One region of the Vibrio neonatus genome, then DNA from elsewhere that is predicted to be linked to it. Evidence: riboswitches for the same ligand, from Rfam matches in the RefSeq annotation. Region 1 holds a riboswitch; each other region holds the start of a gene.

Region 1 (10,231 bases):
ACGAAAACCAGTTCTTGTGCAGGAACATCAAAAGAAGATCATCAAAAAGATGCCTTTGTTGTGGTACCAAAAGGACTATGTGACAAGTTAGCTGGCGGAAGTATGTCGTCATCGTAATCTATCCTCGTTCGTTTCCTGGGGTACCGCTGTATCGTACCCCTTCTTCCCCCGCCCAGATATAGAGTTTACTGAGATGCATAATAATATTCATGGCGCTGTCGGAGTTGGGTTACGTCATCCACATTTGGATTTCTTTGAACAGAACCCAGGACATCTCTCTTGGCTAGAAGTGCACAGTGAAAATTTTTTTGAAGTAAATTCTTTAGCGCGCAAACAACTAAGAAGCATACGTCAGCAACACGATATTTCATGCCATGGTGTTGGGCTCTCTCTAGGCTCAGTACAAACACCAGATTCTTCACACCTACAAGCATTAGTCGACCTAGTCGATGAACTGCAACCAACAATGGTGTCCGATCATTTAAGTTGGAGCGAAAACGGCGGTGTGCATTTCAATGATTTACTTCCGCTTCCTTACACCGAAGAAGCTTTGCAGGTTTTTGTACGTAATGTGATGCAAGTGCAAGACGCCCTACAACGCCCCCTGCTAATCGAAAACCCAAGCAGTTACCTAAGATTTAATCATTCAACAATTTCGGAATGGGAGTTTTTAAATGAAGTTCAGCGCCGTACTGATTGCCATTTACTGCTCGATCTAAACAATATTTATGTCTCGTCACTGAATCATGGTTTTGACGCACAACATTACCTAAACGCCATCACACACAGTGCAGTAAAAGAGATACACCTTGCGGGGTTCACCGTAAAAGAAATTCAAAATCAAAAAATATGGATTGATACGCACAGCACGCACGTATGCAAAGAAGTGTGGGATTTATACCGTACTTGGAATCAAACCAACCCAACAATACCTACTTTAATTGAATGGGATACAGATATCCCTGAGCCGCAGGTTTTGCTCGCCGAGGCACAAAAAGCGTCCATCATCATAAATGAAATTAGCAATGTGCAGGTGGCGTGATGATCTCTCTTGCCACGCTACAAGCCAACTTCGCTCAGTCACTGATTTACCAAGGTGCTGCGGAACATTGCGATATACATAGTGACCACTTCTCGGCAGAGCAACGTATGCAAGTGTATAGAAACAACGTTATTCTCAGTTTGAGCGATGTACTTAAAGCTGTTTACCCAAATACACTCGCCATGGTTGGAGAGGAATGCTTTGAGCAGATGGCAAGACAACATGTGTTAACCACACCCTCAACGAGCGGAAATGTGTCTCATTACGGACAAGGGTTTTATAAAACCATTTGCCAATTTCCCAAAGTGTTAGAAATTGCACCCTACTTAACTGAACTGGCGCGTTTTGAAGCCTTATGTGATGAACTACAAAACAGAGTCGATAATCAACAACACATCGACTGTTTGCCTTTATCTGCCCTTACTAACCTAGCAGAGGATCAACAGCCGCATATTCGCCTAACCAGCAATATTGGGGTTGCTAGCTTTGATTCTAGTATCGCTGTCTTTGATCTCATGGCAGGCATTGAACGTCGTTCATTTGATGGTTTAGAGATACAACAAGCTCAATCTGGTTTTATCTCTATTAAGCCCAATGGGCAGATCCACTACAAAGCTCTAAACGCCGATAACTATCAACTTCTTTTAGCCATAGAAGCGCAACGCCCACTCTCACAAATTGATGAGCCGTTATTGCCTTATATTTCGTCTTTGGTGGAAGAAGGTATCATTGCAGGGTTTTTAATGCCTACAAGCGCTAAAATCAATACAAGGAATGGATATGAACAGTAGCATTCAAACTCAATATCAAGCCTATCAAAATATAGTATCCAACTTACAACGCATAGCGGTTCCGTTACTACTATTGTTCTGTAGACTTTGGGTGGCGTGGGTATTTTTCAATTCAGGCTTAGTTAAAATAAGCACCTGGGACAGCACTTTATTTTTATTTGAATACGAATATCAAGTGCCATTACTGCCATGGGAAATAGCAGCATATATAGGAACGGCTACTGAGCTTATTATCCCTGTACTTCTTGCTTTAGGATTATTCACTCGACTATTTGCTGCCATTTTATTTGTATTTAATATCATGGCGGTAGTGTCTTACCCAGCCCTTTGGGCAAATGGTTTTTATGACCATCAGCTTTGGGGCCTAATGATTCTCATCAATGTAATATGGGGAGCAGGATTATTCTCCGCAGACCATATACTTAGCAAAACATTTTTTAATCGCAATAAGCTAAATAGTAATAAGTAGCCATTTCCTAGAGGAGACTATTTATTTAAAAAAGCTTTCAGATCTTCAATAGTGATTCCATCTTTAGATAATTGCTGAGCCATTAATTCCACTTGCTCACCCTTTCTTGATTCAATCACTTTTTGAAACTGATATACGATATCTTTAAGAGTGGTTAATGGGAGTTGCTTAGCTGCACTTCTAATTCTTTCTTCACTTTGATTGCCGAGCTCTACCAGTAATTTACCATACATTACTTTTTCTGGAGACTCTTCAAGTTGCTCTAATCTGCGAGCCATTTCGTAAGTCGTTAGTGCCATATTACTTCACTTAAATAAGAGTTTATCGGGTTTTGAAGAAATCAAAACTCACGGTAGGACGAAAAACTTTCCTGTACATAGAATATACTTTTTTATCCGAAACTAGAACTGTTTTCAGTTACCCCAATCACAGTAATTAGGTGAACAGTAATAGTATAGGTAAAAGACTTGAGAACAAGAGCACAATTATTCTATCCGTAGTGACTCTACAACCCCAAAAATGTAGACCGTTTGCCATTACTTACATAAAGGCTTGTTGTGCACTATAAAATTGCACACCGGCATCAAAAAGGGTAGCTTAATTGCCATGCGCATATTAGGTAGTAATGATGAGGAGAGATTATGCCATCTCAGATTAATAGCCGTGTTACGGATTTCCGCAACTGGTTAAACACAAATAAGCTTGATGCTTTTATTGTTCCCCACGAAGATGAGTTCTTAGGTGAATACATTCCAGAGCACAACGAACGTTTACATTGGCTAACAGGTTTCACGGGCTCTGCTGGGGCCGCTGTTGTTACAACTGAAGATGCCGCTATCTTTGTTGACGGACGCTACACCGTTCAGGTAACTAAGCAAACTCCATCTGACGTATTTTCATATCAGCACCTAATTCAAACCCCTCCTATCGCTTGGATTCAAGCTAATTTAAAAGCGGGTAGCAAAGTAGGCATTGACCCTAAAATGCATTCTGCCCGTTGGTTAAATGCAGCCAAACAAGCATTAGCTGAAGATTACGACCTTATCTATTTTGAGAACAATCCTGTTGATGAGCTTTGGAGCGACCGACCTGCTGTTGCCCTATCCGCTCTTCGTCTAATGGGTAACGAATGGGTCGGAGTTGGTAGCCAAGAAAAACGCGCCAACATTGCGGCTTTATTAAAAGAGAACAAAGCTGACAGTGCCGTACTGACAGCATTAGATTCAATCTGTTGGTTGCTCAACATTCGTGGTAGTGACATATCAAGATTACCAGCAGCGCTATCACACGCCATTATTCATAACGACGGCCAGCTTGAATTCTTCATTGATCAAGAGCGTGTGCCTGCTGAGTTTAATCAGCATGTTGGAGAAGGCGTCACTCTATTCTCACCAAGCCAACTAAAAGAACGCTTGGCTAATTTGAATAGCAAAAAAGTTATCCTAGATCCTGCAACAAGCAACGCATGGTTTGGCATTGTTCTGAATGAAGTAGGTGCAGAAGTTCTGCCTATCGCAGATCCTTGTCGACTACCTAAAGCGACCAAAAACAGTGTCGAAGCATTAGGTATGAAAAACTGTCATGTTCGCGATGGTGTGGCGATGGTTAAGTTCTTATCTTGGTTTGATTCAGAAAATGCCAAAGGCCAATATCACGATGAAGCACAGATTGCAGACCAACTTGAAGCCTTTAGACGTGAAGATGAGTCTCTAGCAGATCTTAGCTTTGATACTATTTCAGCGGCTTCAAATAATGCTGCTATGTGCCACTACAACCACAACAACGAACCGGCTCCAAGTGTCGTGTACGATAACTCTATGTATCTTGTGGATTCAGGCGGTCAATACCCAGACGGCACCACAGACATCACTCGTACTATTGCAATTGGTCAACCGACTTCGGAAATGAAGAAACAATTTACCTTGGTACTTAAAGGTCACATTGCTTTAGCCGAAGCTCGATTCCCGAAAGGCACTTGTGGTCATCAATTGGATATTCTTGCTCGTCAACATTTATGGGCGCAGGGTTTTGATTACGACCATGGTACTGGTCATGGTGTAGGACACTTTTTAAGTGTGCATGAAGGCCCGCAAGGCATCTCTAAAAACTACAATAACATCCCATTAGAAGTTGGTATGGTTCTTTCAAATGAACCAGGATATTACCGAACTGATGAGTTTGGTATCCGTATTGAAAACCTAGAGATCGTGGTGGAAATCGAAACTCAAGGCGACTTCTCTGTGCTTGGATTTGAATCCCTAACTCGTGCACCGATCGATAAACGTAATATCGACCAGTCACTTCTAACCGCGCATGAGATTGAATGGCTTAATGAGTATCATCAAAAAGTGTGGAATGACTTATCACCACTAGTTGATGGCGATGTGAAGCAATGGTTGCAACAAGCAACTCTAGCTCTCTAGCTCTCTAGCTCTAATAGCAAAGCCCCTCAATAGTTGGTTATCCAATTATTGAGGGGCTATTTTATTTATCTGCTGTTTCACGTGAAACACTAACCAGAATAAATCGACGTCCAATCTCTCCATACCGGTTCAAAACCGCGACTGCGAATTGCAGATTCAACTTCTAACGCTGTTCGCTCATCTGATATTTCAAATTGCTCCAGTTCTTGATCATCGATATCAACTGCATAACCACCTGGCTGAGTCTTAGATGCCGCCGAGACAGTAGTAACACCTAGCGGTAAGATGTTGTCTCTAAATGAAGCTGATTCACGAGTAGATAAAGAGATATCCACATGTTGGTTGAATAGACGATAAGCACAAATCAATTGCACCATCTGTTTGTCATTCAATATCGACTTAGGTTGTACACCCCCCTCGCAAGGTCTTAGCCTTGGCAGTGAAATGCTATAGCGAGTTTTCCAATATGTCTTCTCTAGATAATCAAGATGACAAGCAACAAACATGCTATCCACTCGCCAGTTATCTAAGCCAATTAATGCACCAATACCTATCTTATCTATTCCAGCTTTAGCCAATCTATCAGGAGTTTCTAGTCGATAGTAAAAGTCTGTCTTTGAGCCTTTTAGGTGATGCTCTGCATACGTGGATGGATTGTACGTCTCTTGGTAAACCATGACCGCATCCAAGCCAAGACCTTTCAGTTCAGCATATTGCCCTTGTTCAAGAGGCTGCACTTCCATGGCCAGATAATTAAATTGTTCTTTTATCTGAGGCACGGCTTGGCGGAAATATTCCATACCGACTTTTTTCTGATGCTCACCAGTGACTAAAAGTACGCTGTCGAATTTCATTGCTTTTAGTACATTAACTTCTAAATCAATCTCTTCTTTAGTCAGCGTTTTACGCTTAATGCGATTGTTCATTGAGAACCCGCAGTACGTACAATCATTAGAACAAAGATTTGAAAGATACAGAGGCACATATAAACCAATGGTAGAGCCAAAACGCTGTCTCGTTTTTTGGTAAGAAAGCTGAGCCATGTTTTCTAAGTATGGTTCTGCCGCAGGCGAAATGAGCGCTTTAAAGTCTTCAAGATCTAACTTCGTTTTAGCCAAAGCTCTTTCTACATCAGTAGAGGTTTTGGACATAATAGACAGGTAGCTTTCACTCCAATCTATCGATTTGAATACGTCGACAAAACTCATAGTTTCGCCTCGTATGAGGAATCAAGAAATGCAGTCATAGGGCTCGATGCCATTGCTTTAACTTGTTGTGCACCTAAGCCAGACTCGTAAGCAATCCTACCCGCTTCTACCGCTAACTTAAAAGCACGACCAATTGCAATCGGATCGCCAGCAGTTGCCATCGCGGTATTGACCAAAACGGCATCTGCGCCCATTTCCATTGCTTGCGCCGCATGAGATGGAGCGCCAATTCCTGCGTCAACAATCACCGGAACATTTGCTTGTTCGATAATGATCTTTAAGAAATCAATTGAGGCCAATCCTTTATTGGTGCCAATAGGAGCACCAAGTGGCATCACAGCAGCGCAACCTACTTCTTCTAGGCGCTTGCATAACACAGGGTCAGCATGACAGTAAGGTAATACTACAAAGCCATCTTTCACCAACTGCTCTGCCGCTTTTAGTGTTTCGATTGGATCAGGCATCAAGTACTTAGGGTCAGGATGAATCTCTAGTTTAAGCCAGTTCGTTTGCAAGGCTTCTCTTGCTAAATGCGCGGCAAATATCGCATCTTGCGCATTCTTAGCGCCTGAAGTATTGGGTAATAAATTCACGCCAATATTGTTTAATGAACCTAGAATATCATCTTGCTTGTCGAACACGTCTACACGCTTCAATGCCATAGTCACCAGTTCGGATTCAGAAGCTGTAATTGATGATGCCATTAATTGGTTGTTTGCGTACTTACCCGTGCCGGTAAACAGTCGTGAATTAAATGTCTTATCTGCTATTTTCAACATAATTAGCCTCCAGCTATCGCGCGAAATACAGAAAGAGTGTCGCCCTTCTGTAGCTTGATGCTGTCCCATTTTGATTGTGGAACAACTTTATTGTTTAGAGCAATTGCACAGCCTTGGGTTGGCAATCCTTGGTTTTCCAATACGTCGACTAAGGTACTATCAGCACCCAGTGTTATCGACTTATCGTTGATGGTTATTGAAATATCAGTCATCAATTACTTCCTTATTGCAGACGGCACAGGTGTCATCTTTAGCAATTTCAAATTTCTGTTGAGTCATAGTGCGTCCTTGAAAGACGATTAACTCTGCCGCGTTCAGTGTTTCAGGTTCAATAAGCGCACGTATCGCAAGCATCGATTGCAAGCTCGCAATCATATTTACGTTTGGTCCCATCACACCTGATTCACTACATTTGGTTGCTTGGTTAGATTCGGTAAATGGATATAGGCAGTGATAGCAAGGTGCTTTCTCCCCTTGATAATCAAAATACGCAAGCTGACCATCCCAACCTATAGCAGCACCAGAAACTAACGGCGTGGTATTAGAAAAGCAGGCCTTATTGATATCTTGTCGGGTAGGAAAGTTGTCACTGCAGTCAACAACCAGATCAGCCATGCTAACTTCTAACAGCAAGGAGTCTAAGCTCATACGTCGATTAACACTGCGTACATTGGTTGAGGAATTTAGCTGGCGAACTTGATTAGCTAGAGAGATAGCTTTTGAGCTACCAAGGTCGGATTCGCGATAGCTTAATTGTCGGTGCAAGTTACTAATTTCTACGCTGTCATCATCACAAAGAACTAGCTTACCTACCCCAGCACCTGCCAGTTGCAGTGCCACAGCACTGCCTAAACCACCACAACCAACAATGAGCGCCTTGGCGTTTAGTAGTGACTGCTGTCCTTGCTCTCCGATCTCAGGCAACATTATTTGCCGTTGATAACGTACAAATTCCTTATCAGTGAGCATTGGTCACTCCATCCACTGAGTGTTCAGAGTTAAACAACACTTGAAATTGATCGACTGCTTTCTTCTTATCATCCGCTAATGTTACAGCCCTAACCACTGCCACACTCGAAACACCAGTATCGATCACCTTAGGCGCACGCGCTAAATCAATACCACCAATCGCAACACTAGGTAGGAGTGATCCTCTTTGCTTACCAATAGATGAAATAAGGGCTTGGTATAGTTTGAGTTTGATTAGTCCTTGCGGAGATGAAGGCATGTCTTTGGTGGTGGTTGGGAATATATGCCCCAATGCAAGGTATGAAGGTTTGTACTGCAAGGCATTAATAATCTCGAAATAGCCATGAGTTGAGATACCTAAACCGATATCGCTATCCAATAGACTGCTATCTTCTAGCTCAGCTAAGTCCTCTTGGCCTAGATGAATACAGGATGCTCCATGCTCTAAAGCAAGTCCCCAGTAATCATTGATAACGATATCAACACCACGTTCTTTGCCTATTTGAATAGCACGTTTTACATCATCAGAAACGTCACTGGCTGCTTTGTCTTTTATTCTGAGCTGTAAAATTTCCACACCACAAGTAGCTAACTCTTCCACTAATTCTATGCTGTCTACTACTGGATATAGACCAAAGCATCGCGTCTGTTTACGAACTGTTGTCGCGAGATTATTGTTTCTTAAGCGGGGAAAATAGCGGATATCCGATGGCCATGTTTCACATGAAACATGCTGTGCACTACGAGAAGTTAGCGCAGAATCTTCAATCGTAAATCCAAGAGAAAGTGAAACCAGTAACCAAGCAATGTAACTATCGCGTGTTGTCGAGTACTCAGCTAACACATAGTCCCATTCAAACTGAGTGCCATTGCCTAAGCGGACAATGTCTTTGCCTTGTGTAAACAAAGTTGTGATAGAAGCGATGTGTTGGTTATTTTGATCGTAAATGGCAATAGATTGTTGTGATGATTCACTGTCATCTACAACTAAATTATAGGATTGCTCTGGGGCAGCTAGACTAATAGCAAAGTTATCGCCTTGCTTGTATTCAGTAATTAGGTTTGTAAAACCAGCATCACGTGCGCACTCAATAACAGAGTCAACCGCTGCGTGAAAAGCTGGAGTAGCATTGGGGGATTGTATAAAGCTAGTAAGTGGGGATTCCATCGCCCTATCCTTCTGTAATAAACACAGCTTGTCGGATAGATTGATGGCAGGTGGTACTAAGTTAAAAATCTTAATACCTAAATAGAATTGACCACCTTGTTTCCTTCGCAGGTATTATCCTGTATCAGGTTCTACGGATTCCGTATTCACGGTCTCAGCTTCTTGTGATTAACACTTCAGCACTCCGACAAGCAGATTCATTATATAGAAACTATCAAAAGAACAAAGCAAACTTACTCAGTTTTTGAACACAAGATGAAAACCGATCATTGCAGCAGAGATACTAAACACAACATTGAGTAGAATATTTAGACCCGCTTTCCAATAGTCACCTTGTTGGAACATAAGAACATTATCCATAGAGAATGTTGAGAAGGTAGTTAAGGCACCAAGGAAGCCAAGCCCAACGATTTGACGCCATGGGTCTACAGCAATCACTTCGTTTTCAAATAACGCAATAAGCGTACCCATTATAAATGAGCCAACAATATTTACGGTTAACGTACCATAAGGAAAACCTCGGCCTAAAAGAAGTACGCAAAGTTCAGATATTAAATAACGTGAACAAGCACCAAAAGCGCCACCTATTGCGATAAAACCTAGGGTTGCAAACTGTCCCATTGCCACTTATCTCCCAAGAAAACTAGTTAGATTTAAAAAGTTACATGCGTCACTTTATATGACGTTAATGTGATCTAGATCATTAGCATAGCAAACATATGCACTCGATATAATGTAAAAGTTTAGATTGCAGAAAATAGTAGCAATTAGGTCAATAATCGTAATAAGAAAGAGAAATTCGCATCTTGAAAAATATTGTTCATACACACGATCAAATACGGATATAGAGTCTCTAGAAGAGGCTCTGAAGTGGCATAAAGATAAATAGGCATCAATATAGTAACTAAAGGAAAGACATCCTTAAATTCCATTTGAGGCAAGATAGTGATACCAATTCCGTTAATTTTATGATCTAATAATGGACTCTTAAAGGAGTCCTTATGAAGCATGATTTTCCGAGTCTGATTAATTCCACATCCAACGCTCGACTTAGAATGCGTTATTTAGCCGTTTCTCATTTTGTTGACGGTAAAAGTCGCACTCAAATAGCTAAGTACCTTAAAGTTAGCAGAGTAAGCGTCAATAAATGGGTCAAAGCATATCTCGACAATGGTCTTGAAGGACTTCAAGAGAAACCACACACTGGTAGACCTCATCGCCTAACAGACGAGCAAAAATCACAACTCAAAGAGTATGTTATCGAATATGCCGTAAATGAGAGTGGCGGTCGCCTTCAAGCAAAAGACATTGGGCTCTATATAGAAAGCAATTTCAGTACATCATATAAAAAGTCGGCGCTCTATCAGTTATTACATGACATA
Region 2 (10,231 bases), on a different replicon from region 1:
AAAGCATTTAGACATTTTGACGGCGCTGTTCAGCATTTCTTGCCCAACGAATACCATCAGAGAATTGACATGGACTTTAACTTTGACAGTAAGTCATTAAACTCACTTAAAGCAAAAAATATTAAATTATTTAAGTTTAATGGTGAGTTTTCTGTAGATTTCTGGGTTGAGTTTTGCTCTCATTTTTACACTGGCAATCCATTAATATTTGAGTATTTTACGGGTAATTACCCTGACCATGTAACTGATTCACTGAATAGAATCCGAGAAAAGGTTGTTACATAATCACGCTTTAAATCTGAGTTGCGAGAGTGGGCGCGTGCCGAACTAGCTAGCACTTAAATATTGTACACGTCACTTATAGTTTAAGTAGGCGTTAGCTATCCTTTAGTATGTTGTAGCAAGAAGAACTGCAACATTGAAAATCGCAATAACTCGTTTAGCGATCCATCAGTTCTGGTAGAAGCCCATGAGTTGAATTCTGAAACTATTAGACCATCATCACTGCCAATGAATTTTGTAACGTGTTACATATCACTATTTTTAAGCTGCATTATTTAGCATTCTTCATTACTTACCATTGTTATTCTGCTCTCGAACACAGCGCGTGATGAGTTTTTCCAGCCATAGATTTTTAGGTGACTTTCTCTTAGAGGTTTTTTGGATGATGGCAATGTCGATGCCAAGTTCAGGAAGGTCAGTATTTTGGCTGTAGCTGGCGAGGCGCATTGTATAAGCCATTTCCATTAAATTATTCATTAACATATGGTTATCGACAAAAATGGTAGCTTCCACGTCAGGTAAAACTCTCTGAAAACGGTTTTCATATTCGTTGACACCCGGTGCAATATATTTAATGTATTCGCCGTCTTCATTGCCAGTGACTATGCCTGAACTGGTGTAGAGTTTTTTTTGATATAAGCTTTGAGGCTTATCGGTTAAAACGTGTAGCCCTAAATCGACTTCTTCATCTAAGATCATCCCTTCAGATAACTTTGTCCAATTACGGATTTCAATGATCGCGTCAGTTTCTTGGCGAATGGTTTCAATGATAGCTTTACCAAATTGAATTAACAGTGGCTCTAGGCCGTGAATTACAATGCGGTCAATATGGGTGGGGCAAAAGGTTTCGGGCTCTAATGATTGCGATAATTGTTCAATGGCGCGATGCAACTTGGGTTGAATACTTAACGCGTAAGAGGTGGGAGAAAGTCCTTCGGCACTGCGCGTGAACAAGGGGTCATCAAGCTCTTCGCGAAGTTGTGCCAGTACCTTTGAAATATACGATTGAGAACGCCCCAACTTCTTGGCTGCGCGTTGTGTTGAGTGTGTTTGCATCAAAGTTAAAAACACATTCAATGAATTTAGATCGGTAATTCTCATCCTGTCGCCATCAATTCCTTTTAGGATTAAGAGTAGCAAAAAATCAATGGCAAAAAAGCAATAGAATCAATAAGTTTATAATATGCAGTTAGTTTGATTAATCGTAATTGCAGTGCTGCTCCTGCATTACAAAGTCAGGCGAGTAATAAAGTCCAATATTTTGTCAAAACACGGCCCAAGATCCCGCTCATCTTCCGCATAACAATACAGACCTTGGGTTTGATCGGCTTGAAAATGCAGTTGCGGGTAGAGTTGTGCATCATAGCCATTAGCACTGCTCATCCGAGTGTCATTTGCCATTCGGTAGAGCATATCTTCGCCGGTGCCGACGTTACTGCCGTTGATGTCCATCGAGTAGGTGAGTGAACTGCCAAGGCCTAAAGTGAAAATATAAATGTCATCGGCTCGCGCGGCATACGCCATTTTTTCCGGTAAATCCCGTGATATACCGCGAATTAAGTTATGGAACTCGGTTTTATGAGAACTGCTGGAGTACGTATTTTCATTGTAAGGTTGGTTGCCCGCTCTAGGGCCGCCTAGGAGAGAGAATGAGGCATAACTGTCATCGGATAAAATATTCACATAACGATAAATTTCTTCAGAGTTGTAGTTACTTGGATATTGGGTGACCCATCTATGTTGGTAATTGCTCCAAATATTGTAACTAATACGAGTGGCCATTTCGCTGGCACTCCATAAGCCTCTTGCCGCTGACCCTGTTGTAGAAATAGAAGCAAAATTATCGACGCCATCTATATCAAAATTGGCGCTAAAGGTATTAGGTGCGCCGTCGGTAAACAGCACGATGACTTTTAAATTGGCAGGCAGCGCCGCCCCGGTGACACTGAATTGACCGTAGCCTTTGTAAAAACCTTCTGCGGTATTGGTGTAGTTATAGTCATAGGTCATGTCGTCGATGGCTTGTTCTACTGCGCTAGCATCGTACTGACGAACGTCGGGATCAAATGGCACTACGGTTTGTGCGCCATAACCATATTTGGTTACGGCAACTCGGTCATAGGCAGGGTTAAAGTGCGATAAGAACTCTTTAGAGCGGGTTTTGACCGTATCAAACACGCCACTTAATGAGCTAGAGTTGTCCACAATCAAAGAGATATCCACGGTGCGACGGGTGGTTTGGGATTCTGCGGTAAGTGTCCAAGTGTCAATACCTACCAGCTTAGCTAAAATTGTGGGCATATCGGCTTGTCCAATGAGATCGATAGTGACTTTTCCCCATTCATCGACGCTAAAATTCCATGATTTTATAAAGGCTGAGGTATCTAAATAACCACTAGGAAAATTGACCTGAAAATAGCGCTGAGCGGCGTTTTTCGCCGCATCTTCACCCAAAGATGACACTCGTGCGGCGGCAATTCCGGCAGCATCAACCGCTGCAAATAATTTAGTTTTTGCAATATAAGCACGGCCAGTGTCTATGGTGAAAGCCGCCAGAATTATCATAAAAGGAAGCGCGATTACCATAAATAACGAGATGGCGCCTTTCTGGTTAGTTGGGGTCTTTATCCAACGCTTATACATTTTGCTTCCTTGCATTATAAGTACGTACGCTCACTGATGATGAAATCATTGCTGAGTAAAAAACTAGAAATAGGGGTATAGCGGTAGTACACCTCGACAATATAGGTGGACTCGCCATCTTGGATGACTGAGGTTTGTGCGTTATCGATGGTGACGGTCGGGAAGTTATCTATTTTTATCTGCGCGTCATTATCGGGCAGGTTACATTCTTTAATATCATCCTCATTGTCGTCATCAATATTGACGTTACTCCACGAGGGGCAGTTGGCCCATATCGCGCTGGTGGCAGAAATGGCCGAATCCATCCACTTTACTTGTCTAGAGATGTAAATAAATTCCCCTTCATCGTTGTCTCGTCTAGACACTTGATTGATGATAATGGTGCCATCGTGAGGCATATCCAGCGGGGTCGCACTGTTGGCGATGATGTCCATTACTGTTTCTACGGTGTAGCTACTGGCGCGCGAGATCAGGCTTGCACCTTCTCGACTCAGGTTAAGCATAATATTCTTGGCTTGTAGAATGAGCGTGAACTCAAAAATAGTCATTAATAACAACAGCAGCACAGGGGTGACTAAGGTCATTTCAACGGCGGCTAATCCAGCTTGCTTTCTAAAGAATCGTGTCTGCATGTTTTATACTTGCTCGTTAAATTCTTCGTTTTTCATCGTGGCACTGACGGTAAATTTATATGTACCATCAGTCAGGATCGGGATAATGAGCGGGCTAAGACTGTGCCACTCACAGTCGAGATGGATAGACACCAATTGTCCTGGAGAGCCAAAACCAGACACACTGTGCCCATCAACGTCTTCAACGCGAATATCTTTGATATCCATCACTTTTTCTAATATGCCAATGGATGAATGCTCAATGACGGTAAGGACAGCGTTTTCTCGCAAAGGATTGTCTTGGTCTGGATCGGAATCTGTTCTACCGGTAATGGCGTAACGAGCCCCTTCACGAACCGCATGTTGCATAGTGAGTTTGACGTAGCCAAATAGAGCAAAATCGACAATGGTAAACAACAGTAGGAAAAATAAGCTAAAAACAACAGAAAACTCGACAAGGGAGATGCCAGCTTGTTTGTTTCTCGGTTTTGTGAGAGAGGGGGAAACCCGTAATAACTTCAAAATGCACCAAACTTCCATGTTGGGACAAAAATACTGCAAATCCTTAATATTTAAGGGGGTAAATTTGTTGTTTTGTTAATATATGTAAGTGTTAATGCTGAAACCGTAACAAATTGTATTTTTTATTGCTAGAGAGCTTCTATTCGTTTGCTGAATATGTGATCAGGCTCACCATGTTGTAGTGAATGTGATATTGAGGCAATTTTTTCCTTAAAATATTAAGCAATTATCTCATGTAAGGAGTAGAAGGTACTGCAAGTGTTGACTTGTCGATGTTGTGCGCACTTGGCAACACGGCGAAAAATACCAACGTTTGCTCCATATACCTAACGTTCACTCATCAATGACAATCATTTTTTATTTGTGTATTGGTTAGTGGTATTTGTGGGTATCTGTTTTATTTCTGTTGAGTTTGAGTATACGAAGGTATGTCCAGATTTAGCATTTACTGTCAAGGCTCTGAATTTCTTCCTTTTCTGGTTCCCTCACCATAGGGACTCTGATAGTATCGCTGCATCGTATTAGTCGGGGAGCCAATAGGCTGAGATCGCAATAGCGAACCCGTTGAACCTGATTCAGTTAGTGCTGACGTAGGGAACTAATCGCCATTCTAGCTATAGATCTCAACTTTTCTAGCGCAGTAGGCATTGGTTTCGTTCGTCTAACGAAAAGGAAATGTCTTCGTGTCTCAAACAAATAAAACACCTATTGTCCTTACTATTGCTGGCTCTGACAGTGGTGGCGGTGCAGGTATTCAAGCCGATATTAAAGCCATCTCTGCCACAGGAAGTTACGCCTGTTCGGTGATTACCGCGTTAACTGCGCAAAACACTCAAGGTGTGAGTGGTATCTTGCCGATTTCTGCCGAGTTTATTGAACAACAGCTGGATGCGGTATTTACCGATTTAGACGTGGTTGCGGTAAAAGTGGGTATGTTAGCTGAAGCGGCGTTGATTGAAGCTGTGGTGAAAAAGCTAAAACAATACCAACCTAAATACTTGGTAGTTGATCCTGTGATGGTAGCGACGAGCGGAGATTTGTTGCTGCAACAATCGGCCATTGCAACTCTAAAGACTAAGTTACTGCCACTTGCTGATGTGATCACGCCTAATTTGCCCGAAGCGGCCACCTTGTTAAATCAAGAGTTACCGACGACTGAATTGCAGATGAAGGCGATGATAGAAGATCTGCGGGCGTTAGATTGCAAAGCGGTGTTGCTAAAAGGCGGTCACTTAGAAAGTGAAGCCACCAGCACTGATTTGCTCATTACTGCAGATAAAGTAGACACTTTTACCGTAGAGCGCATTAATACACAAAACACCCACGGTACGGGCTGCACTTTGTCATCGGCGATCGCTTCGTACTTGGCGCAAACAGGGGACTTACTTGAGTCGGTTTCGTTAGGGAAAGAATATATTTCTAACGCAATTGCGCATGCAGATGAACTTCATATTGGTAAAGGACACGGTCCTGTACATCACTTCTACGCACTAAACACTAAGTAATCGACTCATGCAAAGTCATCCTTCTCAAGATGGTGTTCATCCGGTTGTTGAATCGAACGCACAAGGCATAGTGATTAATAATGGCAGTTTGCAGTTCGCTGATGCCGATGCTCCGTTATTTAGCCAGCTCAATTTGACCTTTCAACAAAGCAGTTGGAGCAGTGTGCTCGGAAAAAGTGGCTGTGGCAAAACCAGTCTGTTGCGCCTTATGGCGGGATTGTTACCTGACAGCGTACATTGGAGCGGTACTATCCACAGCAGTTTTGCCAATCCGTTGTCAGAGTCCATCGCTTATATGGCGCAACAAGACTTATTGATGCCGTGGCTGACGGTGATAGATAACGTCTGCTTTAGTGACCGATTCGCTTCTACAAAACTGACCAAACCACAACAGGCACAACGAAAACAGCAAGCCAGTGCTTTGCTAGATAAATTGGGTTTGTCTGGACAAGAGCAGGTGTACCCAAGGCAACTATCCGGCGGCATGAAGCAGCGCGTGGCCCTTGCGCGCACACTAATGCAAGACAAGCCCATCGTTCTGATGGACGAACCATTTTCGGCGCTAGATGCGGTAACGCGCTATCGCTTGCAAGATCTGGCCTGCGAAATGTTAGCGGGAAAAACCGTGGTGCTTATTACCCACGACCCTCAAGAAGCGCTTCGTTTGAGCGACCGCATTTATCTGATGCAATCCTCTGAAAATGTAGAAACCGTTGCCGTCCCTGTTGGGGATGCTCCTCGTCTTATTAGCGCGGAAATGGCGCAGCTGCAACAAAGCATTATTGAGCAATTAGGAGGCCGAGGTGAGTAAACCTGTCGTGGTTCAGCAAGGCTTAACCAGTCGCGTGAAAGCCAATTCATCTATGGTATTTCGCTTAGTGGTTTCGTGCTTAGTGGTGCTGGGCATTTGGCAAGCCGTGGTAACGTTTTTTGATTTACCTAGCTTTATTTTGCCCGAGCCGGTGGCGGTATTTAACCGCTTAGGCACCCGCAGTGATGTGTTGTGGCAACACACCATTATCACTTCCCAAGAAATCATCTTAGGTTTGATTTTGGGGTTAAGTATGGGGCTGATGTTTGCGTTGCAAATGTTGTTGTTTGAGCCTTTGCGCCGTTGGTTGTTGCCTATTTTGATTGCCTCACAAGCTATTCCTGTATTTGCCATTGCACCCATTTTGATGCTGTGGTTTGGCTATGGCATTGCCTCAAAAGTGGTGATGGCGGCGCTGATTATCTTTTTTCCAGTCACTACCTGTTGTTACGATGGATTGCGTAATACGCCCAAAGGGTACCTTGATTTAAGCAAAACTATGGGCGCCTCTCGCTGGCAACAACTGACTCAAGTAAGACTGCCTGCAGCAATGCCTGCATTAGCGTCCGGCATCCGTGTTGCGGTAGTGGTGGCACCGATAGGCGCAGTGGTGGGTGAATGGGTAGGCTCTAGCGCCGGTTTGGGTTATTTAATGCTGCAAGCCAATGCTCGCATGATGATCGATGAGATGTTTGCCGCGCTATTTATTTTGGCGCTGATCTCCGTCACCTTGTATTTCATCACCGACCGATTACTCAATAAATTTATCCCGTGGCAGTTCGATTAACTGTTGGATTTATGTCATTAAGGAAGAGACATGACCTCGTTTAAAACAAAATTCAGCGCAGTATTAGCAAGCGTTGCGCTTTTATTTAGCAATGCGGTTTTTGCTAAAGAGAAACAACTGACGTTAATGCTGGACTGGTTTGTAAACCCCAATCATGGGCCAATTGTGATTGCCCAGCAAAAGGGTATGTTTGCCAAAGAAGGCTTAAAAGTCACTATTCAAGAGCCAGCCGATCCGAGCGTTCCATCAAAGCTTGTGGCGGCGAACCAAGTGGATCTGGCCATTTCCTATCAACCCTCGTTTTTGATTGATGTAGCATCGGGTTTACCTTTGGTGTGGAGCGGCACGTTACTGGCCACCCCTTTAAATACCTTGACGGTATTAGACAACGGCAAAATTAATACGCTAGCGGATCTAAAAGGAAAAACCGTCGGCGTATCCGTTTCTGGCTCTGACGAAGCCATTATTGGCCGCATGTTAAAAAACGACGGCGTTGATTTCTCAGACATTAAAATTGTGAATGTGGGATGGGCGCTTTCGTCGTCGTTAGCGTCGGGTCGCGTTGATGCTATTTGGGGCGGAATGCGCAACTTTGAATCGCACCAGTTAGAGCTTGAAGGGTATAAATCCAAGAGCTTTTACCCAGAAGAGCACGGCATTCCACCCTACGATGAATTGATGTTTGTCGCCAACGCGAAACACTACGATAAAGACGCTATTGCTCGCTTTAATAAAGCCCTTGAGTTAGCCACTCAATACATTGTCAATCATCCAGAGCAAGCATGGAAAGAGTTTGTGGCCTACAACCCTGACACTCTGGATAACGAATTAAACCATAGAGCTTGGTTAGATACCTTAACCCGCTTTGCACTGCGTCCTTCGGCGATGAATAAACAGCGCTATGACGACTACAGCCACTTTATGCAACAGCTTAATATTATAAAAACGATCCCGGATAGTAATACCTATCTTATTGATTTTTAACCCGTAATAATTATTTCAAGGAAAAGGAACCCTAATGAAACGATCTATCTCGACTTTGCTTGCGTTACTGGCAACTACTTCTGTTTTATTTAGCCCATTATCACTTGCCAGTGATAGCGCAAAAGCCAAAGACAAAGAGCTCACGTTAATGCTGGACTGGTTTGTGAACCCAAATCACGGACCAATTGTTATCGCCCAAGAGCGCGGTTTGTTTAAAGCGCAAGGCTTAAAAGTGAATATTCAAGAGCCCGCTGATCCTAGCGTTCCAGCAAAATTGGTGGCGGCGAACAAAATTGACCTTGCGGTATCTTATCAGCCAACACTGACCATTGATGTCGCGGCAGGACTGCCTTTGATTCGCAGCGGTACTTTGGTTTCAACGCCGCTCAATACCATGATGGTGATCGACAACGGTAAAATTAACTCACTCAAAGATCTGAAAGGCAAAAAAGTGGGTATTGCCATTGCTGGCAACGAAGAGGCAAGCATCGGCACTATGCTGCGCTCTGCAGGTTTGAAATTCTCAGACGTTGAAATTGTAAACGTAGGTTGGGCGCTGTCGTCGTCGGTAGCTTCTGGAAAAGTAGACGCTATTTGGGGCGGATTTAGAAACTTTGAAACCAACCAATTGGCTATTGAAGGCTATAAAGCGAAAGCGTTCTTCCCTGAAGAGCATGGCGTACCGGCTTATGATGAATTGGTTTTCGTCGCCAATGCCAACAGCTATGACGCAGATGCGTTAAAACGTTTTAACCACGCAATCGAACTGGCGACACAATATATTGTTAATCACCCAGAGCAAGCATGGAAAGAGTTTGTTGCGTACAAACCAGATACCTTAAACAACGAGCTTAACCGCCGCGCTTGGGAAGATACTTTAACTCGATTTGCTCTGCGTCCAGCAGCGGTCGATCGCCAGCGTTATGACAACTACGCACAGTTTATGTTTGACAATAAAATTATTGGTAGCGTGCCAAACAGTGCCAACTACCTACCTAGTTTCTAAGGCAGTCCAATGAATACAGAGCAACTAATTCAAGCTTGTCAGCAAGAGTGGCAAGGTTATATTGAGCATGATTTTGTACATCAGCTTGCTGACGGCACTCTTGAGCATGAAGTGTTTTTACACTACTTAAAGCAAGACTTTTTGTTTTTAGTCCAATACTCAAGAGCGTATGCACTCGCCATTTATAAAGCCAAAAATCTGACTCAGATGCGCAGTGCGTTATCCAGTTTGCATGCACTGCTGGATGCCGAGATTGGTCATCATGTGGATTTTTGTGCGAAATGGGGCATCAGTGAGCAAGAAATGGAAGCGGAAACCGAAGATTTCGGTACGGTCGCTTACACTCGCTACGTACTGGATACTGGTAGCGCCGGCGATCTAACGGATTTGTACACAGCGTTAGCGCCTTGTGCCATCGGTTACGGAGTGATTGGCAAGAACTTGATTGGTCGCGAGAGCACCAAACTAGAAGGCAATCCGTATCGCAGTTGGCTGGAAATGTATTCGGACCAAGACTTTCAGCAATCAGTGGTAGAATGCACCGCTAATCTTGATGATCTTATCAAAGATATTGCGCTTGATAGTGCTCGTGGCAAAGAGCTTATAGAGATATTTAGAACTGCCACTCGTATGGAAATTGCGTTTTGGGAGCAAGGTTACAACGTCCTCAAATAGGTTGTAACGCCATTACATAAGGTGATTAAACAATGGATAAAAATCAAATAGCAGCCAGTTTACAAACTCTGCGTGACAGCAAACCGCTAGTGGTAAACATCACCAACTATGTGGTAATGAACAACACCGCAAACGCCTTGTTGTCTATTGGTGCTTCGCCAATTATGGCGCATTCGGCGCAAGAAATGGCCGAAATGATGAGCTTTGCAGGCAGCTTAGTGATCAATATTGGTACGCTAGACAGTGTATGGATCCCACGGATGTTGTTTGCAGTAGAGCAAGCCAATATCAACGGTAAAACGGTCATTCTTGATCCTGTCGGTTGCGGCGCAAGTACGCTTCGCACCGAAGTGTCGCGTCAAATTGCCGAGCAAGCCGACCAATTGATTATCCGTGGTAACGCCT
Region 3 (10,231 bases), 920 kb from region 1:
TGTGTAACCAGTGTAAAGATGCGCCATGTGTGAAAGCTGCGAAAAATGGTGAGATTTATCAACGTGATGACGGGATTGTGATCATCGATCCTATTAAAGCGAAAGGGCAAGAGCGCTTAGTGAAAACCTGTCCTTACGGGCACATTTGGTGGAACGAAGAGTTGTCGCTACCGCAAAAATGGTTCTTTGATGCACACTTGCTAGATAACGGCTGGAAAGAGCCACGTTGCGTGCAGTCTTGTGCAACAGGCGCATTGCAGTCAGTGAAAACCAGTGACCAAGAAATGGAAGAAACCGCCAAGCGTGATAACTTGCAAGTGCTTCATCCAGAGCACGGCACGCGTCCTCGAATTTGGTATAAAAACCTACATCGCTTTAATAAGCAGCACATCGCAGGTTCGGTCATTATGACCGTTGATGGAGTGTCTGATTGTGTAGAGTCTGCGATTGTGAGTCTAAGCCAAAACGGTAACAAGATTGCCGATCTCAATACCGATTACTTCGGTGACTTTAAGTTTGATGACTTAACTGAAAGCCCTGAACCGTACACAATTAAGGTCTCTCATCCGAAAGGCCAGTATGAAACGTCACTGGTGCTCGAAGACAGTATTAACTTAGGTGTTCTTGTCTTAGAGTAACAATATAGATAGACAGTGAACCAATAAATAAAACCCCAAATGCTAAATTAGCCTTTGGGGTTTTTCTTTGGAAGAGTATTTAATTACTAAGTGATTACAGTCTGTACTTAAATATTAAAAAACAGGCTTATCCCATTAAGCCAGAATGTAATAATTTAGCGCCAGAAAGTAGCAGCAGGAAATAACAAATACGATACACTTGTTGCTGTGAAGCAATATTTAATAAATATACTCCAAGTTTCACACCGATTGGCGCAAGAGGAAGAAGCACCAGTGAAGTCAGCAGATTTTGTGAGTCAAATTGACCAAAGTAAGCGTAAGGAATCAGCTTAATCAGATTCATAATGGCAAATAACACCGCCATAGTGCCCACTAAAACCATCTTATTAAGGTTTTTAGGTAGCAAATAAATGCTAATTGGCCCGCCACCTGCATGAATCATAGTGCTAGAAATTCCTGATAAGGTACTCCAGATACCGCAAGAGATTTTGCCCGAACTTTTGGCTGGACCCACTAAGTAATATTGCACGCAAAATAGCAGTGACACCGCGCCAATACTGATTTCTACCACTTTGTCCGATACCACTCCCATGATCACCGAGCCAATCAAAATGCCAATAAATGCATACGGGAAAATCATCTTCAGCTCTTTGTAGTCACAGTTTCTGTGATGATGTTTTACGGCAAAGATATCCATGACACACAAAATAGGCAACAAAATGGAAGCCGCCTGAAAGGGAGGAATAGTCAGAGCGATAAGAGGCACAGCAATCACCCCTAATCCGCCACCAAATCCTCCTTTGCCAATGCCGTAGACCAGAACTGCGGGAATAGCAGTCAAATAAAAGTAGTAGTCGTCAATCATAATAATATCTCAATAATAAGCAGAGAATAAATGAGCTAATCAAAGACGTCATAACAATCTATTTAATATATGCATCACGACGTTGATGAAGAACTTTGAATTTATATAGAAGGGAAATTTAATTAACCAGATCTTATATTAATAGAACCTAAAAAATATAAAGCGAACCCAAGTCATAAAAACCAAAAACATCCTTTCACACACGAAAACCGCCGTTTCACCAGCGGGAAAGTGCGGGGTCAGGTCTTGAAATTTGCAGCTGATTTAAGTCCTCGACATGCCTCAATGCTTGATCTACTGGGCATTCGATGAGTTTGAATGAAAGAAAACTTTCATATGGGTGCAATCGTTTTTTGTTGCATCGCTGATAGATTCATCACAACTTTGATATTCATCATATGAATCAATTAGCATTGGGTGCTGAAACAATAGTATTTTGAATGACAGACAAAGAATTTAAATCACAATTAAAATTATAGGGATATCAATGAAATACATAACTAAAGTTGGCGTAGGGATCGGTGCGCTTTTTGCCATTTCTAACCTAGCGCATGCCAGCAATTATTATGCAGATGGACGTACAACCGCTATGGGTGGCACAGGAGTGGCCTCTGGCAACTATTTATCGGCGAGTTTTATTAACCCAGCTTTGCTGGCAAATAGTAAAGAAAGCGATAGCTTTGGTATTTTGCTTCCTTCTATTGGCGTGAGAGCCTTGGATCAAGATGACACTTTATCTGATATCAACGACTTGCAAGATAACGTAGATAACCTTAACGAAAACAGTAACCAAGAGGATATCGACAAGTTCGCCGATACTTTTAATGCTGTTGCTGAGAATGCGCCAGTGTTTGCAGAAGCAAGTGTTGGGATTGCGGTGGCGATTCCTTTTGAGACGGTATCTGTGGCTCTGTTTAGTCAAAACTACGTGAACGTGGTTTCTATGGTGGATGCAGAACCAATTAATAGCTCAGATTGGGCTACCATCGAGCAAGCATACCGTAGCGCCGAAGCATCAGTAATTGGCGTGGGCGTTATGGATATTGGCGTGACGCTGGCAAAACAATTCTCGTTTGACGAGCATCGCGTGTCGGTTGGTTTCTCACCAAAGTTTCAGCAGCTACATAGCTACTATTCAAAAAGCAGCTTAGATGATTTTGAATTGAGTGATTACGATGACTCAAAGAACACTGAGAACGTGTTTAATTTAGATGTTGGCTTTTTATATCAGTGGCATGCGTTGTCTGTCGGTCTTAGTGCTAAGAACCTGATCAGCAATGAGATTGAAACTGCGCCAATATCGGGCACTTCACACACCTATCAAGTTGACCCAAACATTGCGATGGGTGTGGCTTACCAACTTGAGTATTTCACGGTTGCGGTTGATGGTGATTTGAATAAGCAAACAAGGTTTAAACACATTACCACCGATGATACTCAGTTTATACGCGCTGGCGTAGAAGGGAACCTATTTAACTGGGCTCAGCTTCGCGTAGGTTATGAGCATGATTTAGAAGGAAACTTTAAAGACAGCATTACCGCTGGTATTGGTCTAAGTCCGTTTGATGTTGTGCATATTGATATTGCAGGCTCTTATGCGGATGAAACTCAGGCGGGTATTGGTCTGAACTTGTCGTTAACGTTGTAATAAAAGACGGATCCCCAGTGATGATTTGTCACTGGGGATGAATTATGGGTGTTTAATTTAAATTAGCTTTTGGCTGCAAATTTCAAGACCTGACCCCAGGGTGGTAGAGTTCGGAGCCGGAGTCTAGGAACTCTTGGGATTTTTGGCGCATTCCTTCGAGCGGGTTGTCGAGCATTTTGATTTCTAGAGCGGAATCTAGGGCAACTTGTTTGAAGTCTTTAGCATATTCACGCACTTCTTGTGAAATCTTCATTGAGCAGAATTTAGGGCCGCACATTGAGCAGAAATGAGCGACTTTTCCAGATTCTTGTGGAAGCGTTTCATCGTGAAAAGAGCGAGCTGTTTCAGGATCTAATGAAAGATTAAATTGGTCTTCCCAACGGAACTCAAAGCGTGCTTTTGATAAGGCATTATCACGAATTTGCGCGCCTGGATGACCTTTGGCAAGGTCGGCTGCGTGCGCGGCTAATTTGTAGGTAATAAGCCCCGTTTTTACGTCTTCTTTATTCGGTAAGCCTAAATGCTCTTTGGGCGTGACATAGCAAAGCATTGCACAGCCATACCAACCAATTAATGCCGCTCCAATGCCCGACGTAATGTGGTCATAACCCGGTGCAATATCGGTGGTTAAAGGGCCAAGCGTATAAAATGGCGCTTCATGGCAATGCTCTAATTGCTCTTGCATGTTTTCTTTGATCATATGCATCGGGATATGCCCCGGGCCTTCGATGATCACCTGCACGTCATATTCCCACGCTACTTTGGTGAGCTCGCCTAGTGTGCGCAGTTCGGCAAATTGCGCTTCATCATTGGCATCGGCGATTGAACCTGGGCGAAGTCCGTCTCCTAGAGATAAGCTAACATCGTATTTGGCACAGATTTCACAGATTTCACGAAAATGAGTATATAAGAAGCTTTCTTGATGATGGGCCAGACACCACTTAGCAATAATAGAACCGCCGCGCGAAACAATGCCCGTGACACGTTTGGCGGTCATTGGCACGTGGCGCAGCAACAAACCGGCATGAATCGTAAAGTAATCAACGCCTTGTTCTGCCTGCTCAATCAAAGTATCACGCATCACTTCCCAGTTGAGGTTTTCGGCGACGCCGTTTACTTTTTCCAACGCTTGATACATAGGAACGGTACCTATCGGCACTGGGCTATTACGCAAAATCCATTCGCGCGTTTCATGAATATTTCGGCCTGTAGACAAATCCATCACCGTATCTGCGCCCCAGCGGGTAGACCACACCAGCTTTTCAACTTCTTCCTCGATAGATGAACTTACCGAAGAGTTACCGATATTGGCGTTCACCTTAACCAAGAAGTTACGACCAATGATCATAGGCTCTGCTTCTGGGTGGTTGATGTTGGACGGAATAATGGCGCGTCCTTCTGCTACTTCTCGGCGCACAAACTCGGGGGTGATCTCTTTAGGCAAGTTTGCCCCAAAATGTTGCCCTGCATGTTGATGATTTAGCTGCTCGTCAGCAAATTTTTGACGCCCCATATTTTCACGAATCGCAATATACTCCATTTCTGGTGTGATAATGCCTTGACGAGCGTAGTGCAGTTGGGTGACGCAATTGCCCGCTTTTGCTTGGCGGACTTTAGGAAGGTTTCCATAGCGAAGCTCATCTAAGGTGTCATCTTCTAAACGAGTTTTGGTGTAGCTGGAGCTTACACCATCAAGATATTCGGTATCTTGACGCTGGGTTATCCATTGCTCTCTCAGTTTTGGCAAGCCGTTATATAAATCAATAGTGTGCTCAGGGTCGGTGTACACCCCCGAGGTATCATAAACGTGAATAGGCTCGTTGGTTTGATAGATAGGGGATTCTTTACTTCCGCCTACCAAACTATCGGCTAGGGAAATTTCACGCACTGGCACTTGTATCGCCGCGTGTGAACCTTGAATGTAGCGTTTATTTGAATTGGGGTAGGGCTGTACAGACAGTGAATCAATAAATCGTTTCGCTTCTAGCCTAGATTGTTTACGGTTCGACATAGCATTTTCCAATAATTAAAGGTAATAACACCAATTGCAGTCGTTAATTAATCAGTCTAGCGGGTCAAAACTCATGACAGTGACACTGTGAATTTTGATTTTAAAACAACGAGTTACTCTAAAATCTAGCGTTACTATCAAGCGTTTACTCTATGCTATTTCTGATCATTTAATCATAGTGATTGGTATAAAATGCTTGGCGGATTTGACGCAACAAGAAAGAACACAGCTTAGATAAAGTTGTGATCTGGGGATAGAGATCTGGGTTGATAAAATCTCTACTCTTGTTCCCTTCGCAGGTATTAGCCTGATCAGGTTCAACGGATCCCGAGTTAACGGTCTCAGCCTTATGGCACTCCGACAAGTGATTTGTAGTATACGAGTCTTATTGAGTGAATGAAAGATGCACCATTAAAGGAAATTAAGTGCATATAAATTGCACGAGGAGAGAGTCAATTAGAATAGGAAGACGCAGATAAACTCTTGTAAAGAAAACGAGAAATCACTCAGTACCCTAATGGTGCATAAAAAACCCGAGAACCTAGTTAGCTCTCGGGTTTTCTTCTTACGGGGTATCCGTTTTGCTGTGTCTCGCACTAGTTAAGTTCGTTTTTTAAAGCATCGCTATTACGCTAGCTCCAATGTTTTTGAGCTAAGACGATTCATATAACCGTTTACCGCAAAAGCAAGTCCGCCAACCACTATCGCCCACAACCAAAGAGGCAAAATGCCGATGGATAATGCATAGCCAATAGCGGTTGCACTAATCACACCAATGAAGCCTGGAATTAAGAAACTATGGTTGAGAATATATTTACCTATCCGAGTTGTTCCTGAACGGTCAAAGGTGATGGCGGCTAGATCGGATGGGTAAAATGGGAAAAAGTAGTAAGCGTAACAAGCGGGTAGCACGCCAATAAGCACTTCGGCTGGGATCCCTAACGCAAAGCCAAGCGGCAACATGATGGTGAGCACGGCCGCTTGACTCTTCAAAAACACAGATGATGCATACATCGCAATGGCAAAGGTCCACGGATGTGTTTGCACGATATCTTCAACCAAACCAATGATATATGGTTTATTGTGCGCAATGATGGTGTCACTCATCCAGGCAATACCAAAGATGATGATGACCGCACTCATTCCTGCGATAAAGACGTTAGTTTTTACGATTTTTTTCGGGTCAACATTGGTCGTAAGCAAAATGATAGCACCTACTGACAACATCAAAAATTGGAGCGCAGTCGAGGTGCTGACTCCTTTTGGTAGCAAGCCAATATCTTTACCAAACATCGCAATACAAATTACAGTGAGGATACCAAGCAAGAATACGGTTAAGCCTCGTTTTGCTTGTTTGTCTTCTTGTGCCCCATTGGTGTGGGTGCTTGTTTCACTGGTATCGATAAGTTGCGCTTTAAATTGAGGATCTTTACAACGCTCTAAAAACTCAGGGTCTTCGCTAAGATCTTTACCGCGTTTAAGGCTCCAAGTGGCGGCTAAAAGCACGCCTGTAAGCGTTGCAGGAATAGTGACTAGCAATACCTGACCTAAGGTAATATCCAGATTATTACTTGCCGCAGTTGCCATAACTACCGCTGCCGCCGCCGCAATAGGGCTAGCAGTAATGCCCATTTGAGAGGCGACGGTTGAGATAGCCATCGGTCTTTCGGGGCGAATACCACGCTTTATACTAACATCGTATATTACAGGTAATAGAGGGTAGACGGAGTGACCTGTGCCGACCAATACCGTTAAGAAATAGGTACATAACGGCCCTAAAAAGACTACTTTTGAAGGGTGTTTCCTTAGCAGTATCTCAGCATATTTAACCAATAATTTGAGGCCGCCAGTGGCTTCAAGTGTGGCGGATGCGGCAACCACAGCAAGGATGATCAGCATGACTCCGATAGGCGGTTGACCCGGCGCAATACCAAATACAAAACTGAGAACAGAAACGCCCAATCCGCCAAGCAAGCCAAACGCAATACCGCCATAGCGGATGCCAACAAATATAACGGCTAAAAGTAACAACATGTGCACATAAAACATAACCACTCCTTATGCTAACGACTGCATTTATAGTACGTTTATTGCTATGTACATTTTATGATCTGAATAGGAAAAATATTGCATATTGAAATGGGTTTTCAAATATTGGAAGCTAGTCACCTTGTTGCATTTTGGTAGGTTGTATGTGATTGTTTTGTGGTTTTTTTGCGTGGTTTTAATCAGCTGTCATCTTGTTTGGGTTGATGACGTGATCTATTAATATTTACCGACGTTGAGTGGCTAAATCTCTAGGCTTAACAACCTTCGACAATGGAACCAGAATAATAAACACCTTTGGTTGCTTCATTAATATAAAACGCATAGCAACCATTGGATTTCAGTACATAGCCTCTTGGCCAAATATAAGAGGCCCGATCTTGTCCGCCATTTTGCGTCAGGGGATAATTTGGCACCGCAACATAGCCATTCTTGCCGGGAAACATATTTCCTAAAATACAAAATTCAGGTTCACCACAAGGAACGGTTTGCCAATTGCGAGTCCATGAGGTGGGAACTTCTATATCAAGCAGTGCGCGAAGTGTTCCTGCGCTGGCGGCAGGCATTCCACCGGTGAGTGAAATGGTTTGCCCTTGGTAGTCAATGGAGGTGTTTGCGTTGTCGATGGCAATTTTTGCATCGGCGAAAGAGAGTGAGGATTTTAGAGCGCCTTCGACTCCTTTAATGCTGGCTTCAAAAGCATTATTTGAGAAGTTGAGAAAGCGCGGAGCAGCCACTACCGCCAGTGTTGCGACAATGACAAGTGCCACTATTAACTCTATTAAGGTAAATCCTTGCTGTTGATTTCGCACTTCCCATCCTTAGGATTTGTTACCAATCTACGCGCATATTAACATATCAATACATCTTATTGTGACTCAAATTTTCAGTGTGGGAAAAATAGTAAAGCCACTGCATAAGCAGTGGCTTTGGTCGTAGCATTGTGTTGGATAATGGTGCGAGAGGGGCGATTAAAACTGGTAACCAAGTGTCCAAGAGACAGTGTAATACTCGCTATCATTGTAGCGCGAGAAATCAAATCGAAAGTCCGAGTAAAGGTGCTGATTGAGATCGGCTCTGAGGCCTGCGCCAGTCACAAAACTAATTTCATTGAAGCGATATTTCGTATCGTTTAGCGTTCGAGTTTCAGATTGTCGAGCCAGACCTAAAATTCCGTAGGGCTTAATTGCAAAGCCATTCATATGGATTTTATAGCCAATATCGGTGTCGATTTTAATGTTATAGCCATCAAGATCTGTGGTTTGTTCAGCAAGTAAAAAGGTATCTTTGTTTTGCGAGTAAGAAAGATTAATACCAAGAATATTATTGAGCTCATAGCCGTATTCTAGGCGAATACCGTCACCCCATTTGTCGGATTTTGTTAACCATTCCGAGGTGTTAGTACTGTTGTAACCCACACCAACACGATGAGCTGGCTCAGACATGTTCGCCTGAACAGCGGTCGATAGTAATGAGAATGCAATAACGGTGGTAACAGTGGTGATTAAATTTTTCATGCTTAGCCTTAACTGGGGAAAACCAATCCTTTCTTCTCAATAGCTCCTTGCTTTGCTGCACTATTGTGTTTTTATTCCCGTGATTAGGCTAATTAGCAGTGCTAATGTGGCTGATAGCTGCAGCTTATTGGCATATAGAATTACTCGAACTGCCTTGTTGTAAAAATAGAAATGACTTACTGTGAAATGAGAGAGGGATGACATCGCACACAGTCCATTGAGAGGGAAAACTAATGGCAAAAGATCGTTTTAATACGCTGGATCTTAATCTGCTCAAAACATTTTTAGTATTGAGCCAAGAGCTCAATATGCGTAAAGCATCAGAGCGACTGTTGGTTTCCCAGCCCGCCATTAGTCAGGCTCTGCAAAAGTTAAGGTTTCATTTTCAAGATGAGCTGTTTGTCAAAGCGCCGCAAGGCCTAACCGCCACTCCATTTGCGGTCAATTTGGCACAAAAGATAGCGCCATTTTTAGATGGCTTAGCCACAGTATTAAATGGAAAAACTGAGTTTGCAGCCGATGAGTTAACTGGCGCGTTAAAAATAGCGGTAGCGCCAATTGTGTTGACCTCTTTATCTGGCGCGCTATTTCAACACCTAAAACTTATCGCTCCCAATGCCACTATAGAGCTTGTCGGGTGGAACAAAGAAACATTAAATGATATCCGCAGCGGCGAGATTTTGTTTGGCATCAGTATGGAGCAAAAGCTAATTCAAAGCGTCAGCGCCAAAGCTTTAGTAGAGCTTAATAGCCGGGTTATCGTCAGAAAAGATCATCCTCTAACTCACAGCGAAGTAACGCCAAAAGCGCTAGAGCCATTTGCGATAGCATCCATTCATACTGCGGGGTGGAATGACAATAAAACACTGGCCGCGGATGTAATGAAACAACAAGGGTTGACGCCAACAGTAGGTTTTCGTTCAGAGTTTGTGATGGCCGTGGTCGATGTAATAGAGCACACCGACTTCTTTATGCCGCACTCCGATTTGTTCCCTCTAAAACGCTTCCCAAATCTAAAAGCGCTCACCCCTTTAGTAAAAGGAGAGCAAATGTCTTTTACGGTGTTTTGCTATTTTCATACCAAGTACACGAATTCAGCATTGATTTCGTGGCTTGAGCGACAAGTGAGGCTAGTTATTGAGCAAGAGCGTATGGAGTAGGGATGAGGAACATCGAGCGAATTGTTTTAATCAGCACCGATATCAGCGATAGCGAATAAGGCGATTATGACACTACGAGTTGTACCAGAATTGTATTGCTTTGATATGAGCATCAGTAAATCTTATTTTATTTACGTATTTGGCTTCTCGGTGAAGTACGAGCGTCCTGACGAAGATTTTGCCTACCTTACCCGTGATGGTGTTGATGTGATGTTAGAAGGTCTCAATGGAAACAGCCGTAAATGGACTACGGGCAGTTTAGATTTTCCACTAGGACGAGGCATAAACTTTCAATGGGATGTGACTGATATAGAGGTACTGTATCGCAACGTTAGAGCAAGGGCAG

What was found. A riboswitch is a leader RNA that binds a small molecule or an ion and turns the genes downstream of it on or off. The one in region 1 is predicted to bind thiamine pyrophosphate.
Region 2: linked by a shared signal. The riboswitch ahead of thiD (bifunctional hydroxymethylpyrimidine kinase/phosphomethylpyrimidine kinase) and the one ahead of OCU38_RS12515 (thiamine phosphate synthase) in region 1 are both predicted to bind thiamine pyrophosphate.
Region 3: linked by a shared signal. The riboswitch ahead of thiC (phosphomethylpyrimidine synthase ThiC) and the one ahead of OCU38_RS12515 (thiamine phosphate synthase) in region 1 are both predicted to bind thiamine pyrophosphate.

Annotation. Positions count from the first base shown of each region.
Region 1 is NZ_AP024885.1:2,677,717-2,687,947, forward strand. It holds gene OCU38_RS12465 (BufA1 family periplasmic bufferin-type metallophore) at 1-117, shown strand, start outside; gene bufB (MNIO family bufferin maturase) at 194-1,042, shown strand; gene OCU38_RS12475 (HvfC/BufC N-terminal domain-containing protein) at 1,042-1,833, shown strand; gene OCU38_RS12480 (DoxX family protein) at 1,823-2,302, shown strand; gene tsrA (H-NS-like global regulator TsrA) at 2,320-2,601, opposite strand; gene OCU38_RS12490 (aminopeptidase P family protein) at 2,944-4,725, shown strand; gene thiH (2-iminoacetate synthase ThiH) at 4,815-5,933, opposite strand; gene OCU38_RS12500 (thiazole synthase) at 5,930-6,712, opposite strand; gene thiS (sulfur carrier protein ThiS) at 6,715-6,924, opposite strand; gene OCU38_RS12510 (HesA/MoeB/ThiF family protein) at 6,917-7,681, opposite strand; gene OCU38_RS12515 (thiamine phosphate synthase) at 7,671-8,849, opposite strand; TPP riboswitch at 8,933-9,046, opposite strand; gene crcB (fluoride efflux transporter CrcB) at 9,087-9,470, opposite strand; one part of gene OCU38_RS12525 (IS630 family transposase) at 9,851-10,231, shown strand, end outside.
Region 2 is NZ_AP024886.1:837,478-847,708, reverse strand. It holds gene OCU38_RS16100 (hypothetical protein) at 1-285, shown strand, start outside; gene OCU38_RS16095 (LysR family transcriptional regulator) at 571-1,383, opposite strand; gene OCU38_RS16090 (pilus assembly protein) at 1,510-2,925, opposite strand; gene OCU38_RS16085 (TadE/TadG family type IV pilus assembly protein) at 2,940-3,557, opposite strand; gene OCU38_RS16080 (TadE/TadG family type IV pilus assembly protein) at 3,561-4,058, opposite strand; TPP riboswitch at 4,575-4,672, shown strand; gene thiD (bifunctional hydroxymethylpyrimidine kinase/phosphomethylpyrimidine kinase) at 4,742-5,563, shown strand; gene OCU38_RS16070 (ABC transporter ATP-binding protein) at 5,571-6,374, shown strand; gene OCU38_RS16065 (ABC transporter permease) at 6,409-7,161, shown strand; gene OCU38_RS16060 (ABC transporter substrate-binding protein) at 7,192-8,145, shown strand; gene OCU38_RS16055 (ABC transporter substrate-binding protein) at 8,180-9,151, shown strand; gene tenA (thiaminase II) at 9,161-9,826, shown strand; gene thiM (hydroxyethylthiazole kinase) at 9,859-10,231, shown strand, end outside.
Region 3 is NZ_AP024885.1:849,535-859,765, forward strand. It holds gene OCU38_RS03985 (4Fe-4S dicluster domain-containing protein) at 1-638, shown strand, start outside; gene OCU38_RS03990 (sulfite exporter TauE/SafE family protein) at 766-1,503, opposite strand; gene OCU38_RS03995 (conjugal transfer protein TraF) at 1,991-3,151, shown strand; gene thiC (phosphomethylpyrimidine synthase ThiC) at 3,234-5,162, opposite strand; TPP riboswitch at 5,434-5,532, opposite strand; gene OCU38_RS04005 (anaerobic C4-dicarboxylate transporter) at 5,790-7,211, opposite strand; gene OCU38_RS17065 (pilus assembly FimT family protein) at 7,466-8,020, opposite strand; gene OCU38_RS04015 (porin family protein) at 8,180-8,725, opposite strand; gene OCU38_RS04020 (LysR family transcriptional regulator) at 8,959-9,885, shown strand; gene OCU38_RS04025 (VOC family protein) at 9,952-10,231, shown strand, end outside.